Regions from separate parts of the Veillonella montpellierensis genome, predicted to be linked through region 1. Evidence: riboswitches for the same ligand, from Rfam matches in the RefSeq annotation. Region 1 holds a riboswitch; each other region holds the start of a gene.

What was found. A riboswitch is a leader RNA that binds a small molecule or an ion and turns the genes downstream of it on or off. The one in region 1 is predicted to bind thiamine pyrophosphate.
Region 2: it holds a riboswitch for thiamine pyrophosphate, as region 1 does, so the genes downstream of both, thiS (sulfur carrier protein ThiS) here and thiD (bifunctional hydroxymethylpyrimidine kinase/phosphomethylpyrimidine kinase) in region 1, are expected to answer to the same signal.
Region 3: it holds a riboswitch for thiamine pyrophosphate, as region 1 does, so the genes downstream of both, thiC (phosphomethylpyrimidine synthase ThiC) here and thiD (bifunctional hydroxymethylpyrimidine kinase/phosphomethylpyrimidine kinase) in region 1, are expected to answer to the same signal.

What each region holds. Positions count from the first base shown of each region.
Region 1 is NZ_CAMUMS010000013.1:22,558-24,824, reverse strand. It holds gene thiD (bifunctional hydroxymethylpyrimidine kinase/phosphomethylpyrimidine kinase) at 1-936, opposite strand, end outside; TPP riboswitch at 1,219-1,325, opposite strand; gene P6940_RS07300 (diacylglycerol/lipid kinase family protein) at 1,699-2,267, opposite strand, start outside.
Region 2 is NZ_CAMUMS010000005.1:70,400-72,666, reverse strand. It holds gene P6940_RS03695 (thiazole synthase) at 1-300, opposite strand, end outside; gene thiF (sulfur carrier protein ThiS adenylyltransferase ThiF) at 326-895, opposite strand; gene thiS (sulfur carrier protein ThiS) at 938-1,183, opposite strand; TPP riboswitch at 1,401-1,506, opposite strand; gene nrdG (anaerobic ribonucleoside-triphosphate reductase activating protein) at 1,795-2,267, opposite strand, start outside.
Region 3 is NZ_CAMUMS010000001.1:30,806-33,072, reverse strand. It holds gene thiC (phosphomethylpyrimidine synthase ThiC) at 1-1,113, opposite strand, end outside; TPP riboswitch at 1,208-1,315, opposite strand; gene pflA (pyruvate formate-lyase-activating protein) at 1,393-2,157, opposite strand.

The DNA of each region.
Region 1 (2,267 bases):
TTTATAATGTCGTAATTTTTCAGCAATGACTGTAATTAGCTCCTTGTTAGATAGCATGCCAGTTTTTATAGCTTTTGGTGGAATGTCTGTAAAAATAGCATCTAATTGAGCCGCCATAAAATCGGGCGTCACATTAGAAATCGCACTTACCCCCATCGTATTTTGTGCGGTGAGAGACGTGATGGCGCTCATACCATATACGTGATGAGCTAGCATAGTCTTAAGATCGGCTTGTATACCTGCACCACCACTACAATCACTACCAGCAATGGTGAGAGCTGTTACGGTGTCTACTAACCGATGTGCTATTGTGGCTACTTGACGCGTTTTTGTATACACCTCATCTATAGTGCTAGAACTGTTAAAAATAGCACCAATCATAGCAAAACCGGCCATACCACGCCCATCTAAGAGGGACATGTTGTCTTTTGTAATACCGCCAATCGCTACTACGGGAATAGGCACAGCACGACAAATCGATTCGAATATATCATGACTTATACGGGTAGTATCTTTCTTGGTATCTGTAGCAAATACTGCACCGGATCCAATATAATCAGCACCCTCTTCATAGGCTAATTCGGCTTGTGCGATTGTTTTGGCAGTAACGCCAATAATAGCATTATCGCCGAGAATGTAGCGCGCTTCACGTAAAGGCATGTCATCTTGTCCAATGTGTACACCATCTGCTTGTATTTCTTTAGCTAGTGCTACATTGTCATCAATTATGAAGGGCACTTTATATTGACGGCATAGAGCTTGTACTTGTAATGCTTCCTCTTTTACTTGTGATAGAGGGATTTCTTTACGTCGTAATTGAATCATAGTTGCACCACCACGAATGGCTGCTTCTACTTGATTGAGTAAAGCACTACCTGTCGGTTCGTGGGGAGGTGTAATTGCATACACCGTTAGGTGAGAACGTGTTAGTTTCATAATCGGTTATATGATACATAGATGTATCATAGGCTCCTTTCTATACTACAAATAATAGGTGAATGAATGCCCATACTAGCACTAAGCTCCTGGCCTATAAGGGTGGTGTACGCTTACGGTTATAGGATAGGTAGTTAATGTAGAAAGACATATAGAAGAGAGAAATATAAAAAAGGAAACCTAGTAGGTTTCCTTTTTATAAATACGGCATGGGTATGACTTGATATGTACTGCCGTCATATAGCATACAATGTATATCATCGTCAGTATATGTTGTCGCCGTATATAGTTCTAGTATATCCCTACGTTGGCATTATCCAAATCAGGTTATGGGTTAAAGCGAGTAGCTTACTCTCAGCCCGAACATTCGAGCACCCCGTTGTCTAATTTACATATCATAGTTTATTACTATGATATAGTTAATTTTATCATAAAATATGGGAAAATTAAACTGTTGATACCTATGTAATCGAAAGAGTTATCTGGAGTAGTTAACATATGTGACACAGAATCCGAATGATGTATGTAAACAGTACTCTTCTATATATTTATTAGGTAATGTAAATACCAATACTTTTTGGGCTATGATAGTATATCTACTGCATATTGTACTATGCTTACAAGCATTATGAGTTGTGAACGTTCTTTTGTAAAATCGTTTTCCATCAACCTTGTGACATCATTCTAAAATAGGATAGATTATGTGTTAGAAGAATACATAGTCTAGTAGGCATTTAATATATGCTAAGTCTAGTGAGATTTTTATATTTTAGGTAACAAATTAGCTGGATTCGGCAATAAACTAGCCTTTTTTTTGTATTTATGATGTTGATCCGGTACATAGACACGCAAGAATTTTGGCAATACTTCTAATTCAACAGGCATATCGGGACCTCGGTCGCCATCCATATTGGTAGGGAGATCATTGACTTCATTTAATAATTGGATATGCGCTTTTTTGACGGTTATAATATCTACATACCGGGAATTATAAATACTACCACTGATAACCAATGGAAATATACGGAGAATATCAAGAATAAAGTATTCTTTAAAAATAATAATGCGCATAAAGCCATCATCAACGGTGGCGGTAGGCATAAATTTTTCAAAACTGGATACACAATTCGTCAATAGGGCTAACACCAATGGTGATTTGACTACAAAGTCTTTGTCTTCTGTTATGATGCGATAATTAAAGCTTTTATTGTTTAATAAAGCTTGTCCACCTCGGGCAAAATAGGCAAGAGGACCTAAAATACTTTTTTCCTTAGGTGTTACCTCTTCTACTACTTTAGGTATGATACCTGCCGCAATATTGTTGCAAAAAT
Region 2 (2,267 bases), on a different contig from region 1:
ATCACCAATAACTTCTACTTTTACTAATTCACCACAACCACATTCTCTTGATAATTTAGCAATGCGAACTGCTTCTTCTGCTGTTCTAGCACCACTCGTATTAGGTAATAAACTAACCGTATTAGGAATATAATCCAATATATTTTCTATCTTTCCACCTACGGCACGTCGCAATGCCAATGTAACAATTTCTGCATGAGCTTCATTGATTGCTGCCTGAATTAAAGGTAAAGAAAACTTACCTGATCCTAAAATAAACCGCGATGTAAATGTATGATTTCCTAATGTCCATGTATCCATTATTATGTCTCCTTATTATATATTACTAACTATTACTCAAACACTGTATCATTTTATTCGCCATATGCCCGGCACATACCATAACACGAGCTGCGGTAATTTTTCCCAATTCATCAATATCACTTTGAAAGTCTCCACACACATACCAATTATGACGGAACTGTCTACACAGGATATCATTACTATCACCCCAGCCGGCCATGCCAGAACATCCGATCAAACAAATAAGATTAGGTAACTGCAAAATCTCCTCTGTAAGCCACGCTTTCGTAGTCGCCTTATCAACTGCCTCTATAATAAATTGTTCTTTCTCTAAAATATCTCCTATCGTATCTTGACTTACCCACCGTGATTCAACCTCAATGTGTACATTAGGATTAACCTGTTCTAAATACGCTTTTAAAGCTATTACTTTATCAATCCCAACGTCTGCATGCGTATAACATTGTCTTCCTAAATTACTCACATCTACCGCATCTCGGTCAATTAACCGTAAGGTTCCCACTCCAGCACGACACAAAGCTACCGCTACATGAGATCCAATTCCACCAACGCCTATGATTGTCACCCGCTTATGACTTAATGTATTTTCCATATATACCCTCTCTAAAACGACAATACTACTCTCTACTGTGCATTAGCCGCCACCAACAAACGATACAATTTCTATAATGGATCCAGCTACGACTAATGTATGATTCCATACATCGCGCTTAACAATATTTCCATTATATTCAACCGCTACTCGTTCTAAACGATATCCTAGTCCTATAATTAGCTGTTCTAATGTTATTGATTTTTCTTGATCATATCCAAGTTGCTCCAATAATATAGAGTACGAATACATCTGTCCATTAATCCTAAGTGTACACTCATCTTTCATACATATCACCTCTGTCCTATATATTATTGTATATGTCTATTCTATATAGTATGTACCAATACAAATCAGTTACTAAAAAAGACACCAAGAAATCATACCCGTGGTGGTATGCCCCTTCGTGCCTTAGCAGTCTAATCATATCTATTTAATTAATTAGTAATAAACTATACTATAATATTCACTATAATTAAAATACAGGAACACCAATGTAGTATCCCTGTTCTCTATTATGCATCCCTACGTTGGCATTATCCAAATCAGGTTCTAGGTCAAAACATTCGTTTACTCTCAGCCAACCAGTGTTAGCTCCCTTTTCATATATAATTATATTTTCATTATACTAAAATTTTCAAATTTATCAATAGGAATTTACTATTTTATAACGATCAATTCTATAGTAGTCAAACATTGACGATATAAATCTATAAGACCCCTATATAAGAACTAATTATTATAGAAAATTATTTCTCATATTTCATAACATCTATCAAACTGTCTAAAAACTAACATCTACTAAAACATACTATCCTATTGATATGAATAGCCTACGGCGCATCAATTTTTTACCTATCCTCATAGCCTTTTACTATTACTAGGAAATTATTATACCATTACAGAGCTTCTTCTATATCTAATAAAACAGGCTTAGAAGCTTTTAAACTTTTTTGTATATCAATAATTCGTTGATTTGATGATCCTCTAAATGGCAACGATGGATCTTTTAATGCATCTACAAATAATCCGTCAACTAATACATCGCACAATACTAATAATCTATATTTATGAGGGCACGCCATAATTTCTTCAAATGTATAACCAGAATACGCCCAAATGTCTTTATCCGGTATTGCCGCTCGTACATTAGTTACCAATTCTACCAATCCATCAACATTTTGAAAAGGTTCTCCCCCAAGTAATGTAAGTCCGCGAATATTTTCATCCTTTATATAGTCAATAACTTGCTGTGTTTCTGTATCCGTCCATTCTGCACCTGCAGTAAAATCTTGATATGACTCATTAAAACAATTATAACATTTATGAGTACAACCAGTTACAAATACAGACGTACGAATCCCTATTCCAT
Region 3 (2,267 bases), on a different contig from region 1:
ATCATCAATATCACGTGCATGAGGAACGCCTTTTGCAATATCTGCTGCATGGGCTGCAATTTTAGAAGCAATGATACCTTGTTTTACATCGTCTACATTAGGTAATGCTAAATGTTCTGCTGGCGTTACATAACATAAAAATGCAGCTCCATTCATAGCAGCTACTGCACCTCCGATAGCCGCTGTAATATGGTCATAGCCAGGTGCAATATCAGTAACTAATGGCCCTAATACATAAAATGGAGCCCCCATACAAATAGTTTGTTGAACTTGCATATTTGCCGCTACTTGATTCAATGGCACATGTCCTGGTCCTTCAACAATAACTTGTACATTATGTGCCCAAGCACGTTTTGTCAATTCCCCTAGTCTTACCAATTCTTCAATTTGACACACATCAGTGGCATCTGCCAAGCATCCAGGACGACATGCATCACCTAAGGATATTGTCATATCATATTCTTCACAAATATCTAAAATATCATCAAAGTATTCATAAAATGGATTTTCTTTTCCCGTCATACTCATCCAAGCAAACACTAAACTACCACCACGACTTACAATATTCATTTTGCGTTTGTGCTTGCGAATTTGTTCAATTGTTTTACGCGTGATTCCACAGTGCAATGTAACAAAATCTACACCATTTTCTGCATGAAGTCGTACTACATCAATAAAATCTTTTGCGGTTAATTCAGCCAAATCTTTTTGATGATGAATGACACTATCATAAATAGGCACTGTACCAATCATGGCAGGGCATTCTGTTGTTAATTTAACACGAAAAGGCTCTGTATTACCATGACTAGATAGATCCATAATGGATTCTGCCCCTAACTCTACGGCTTTCATTACTTTTTGCATTTCAATATCATAATCTTTGCAATCGCGAGATACACCTAGATTAACATTAATTTTAGTGCGAAGCATACTACCAATACCTTCTGGATCCAACGAAGTATGATTCTTATTAGCACAGATAACAACTTTGCCTTCTGCTACTAATTGACGAATTTCTTCTACAGGACGAAATTCTTTACGGGCTACTATTTTCATTTGTTCTGTAATAATCCCTTTACGTGCTGCATCCATCTGTGTTGTGTATGAATTCATTTCATTACCTCCTAAAATTTACACTTGTTATCACATGGGTAACGATTAGTTAATCTAAATAAAAACGAGATACCATCTATAGGTATCTCGCATTATTTATAACTAGAAGCTTTTCCTACGTTGGCATTATCCAAATCAGGTCAAGGGTCTAAACCAATCAGTTTACTCTCAGCCGACTTCAGTCAGCTCCCCATCTTTATTATTTTTTTCAGTATACCACACTTTATAAAATTTTAATAGTTTTTTATAACAACAATGAACACTTACTATCTTTTCAGGTTACTTCTTATATCTGCTTACTTTTAATATACGTTCCGCTGTATCAATCTGTTCTTGTGTTGGTGGTTCAACATTTTCTAACGTATATGGTATTCCTAATCGTTCCCATTCATGAATTGCCATAGCATGATATGGCAAGACTTCTACTCGTTCCACTGTATGTAATGTATCTATAAATTCTGCTAACCGTGTTAATCCCTCAATGTCGGTCGTTATGCCTGGCACCAGCACATGACGAATCCACATGGCTTTACCTTTATCTGACAAATACGTAGCCATTTCTAAAATATTTGTGTTCGCTTGTGCTGTCAATTTCTTATGGCGTTCATTATCTATTTCTTTTATATCTAATAAGAACAAATCTGTTAAGTCACATAATGTTTCAAACTTGGAAAAAAATGGCTCATCCCACGTAAAGGGATTTCCCGATGTATCAAGACAAGTATGAATGCCTTTCTTTTTAGCCAATGTAAATAATGCAATGACAAAATCAATTTGCAATAAAGCCTCTCCACCACTCACAGTAATCCCGCCGCCATTTTGCCAGTACGCTTTATACCGTAATGCTTGTTGAAATACATCCTCTGGCGTTCTCCATTGTGCATTTCTATTATCAAATTGCCACGTTTCTGGATTGTGGCAATATCGGCAACGCATGGCACAACCTTGTAAAAATACAATAAATCGTAATCCTGGCCCGTCTACAGCGCCAAATGATTCTGTAGCATTTACTAACCCTTCTATTTCTCTTTGTGTATCTCCCATAGAACCACCTCCTTTTACAATACATAAATAGCCCTGGCGCAAAGCACAGGGCTACTATGTAATTATACTACACACTATATGCTAGTATCCTATAGAAATCAAAATCACAT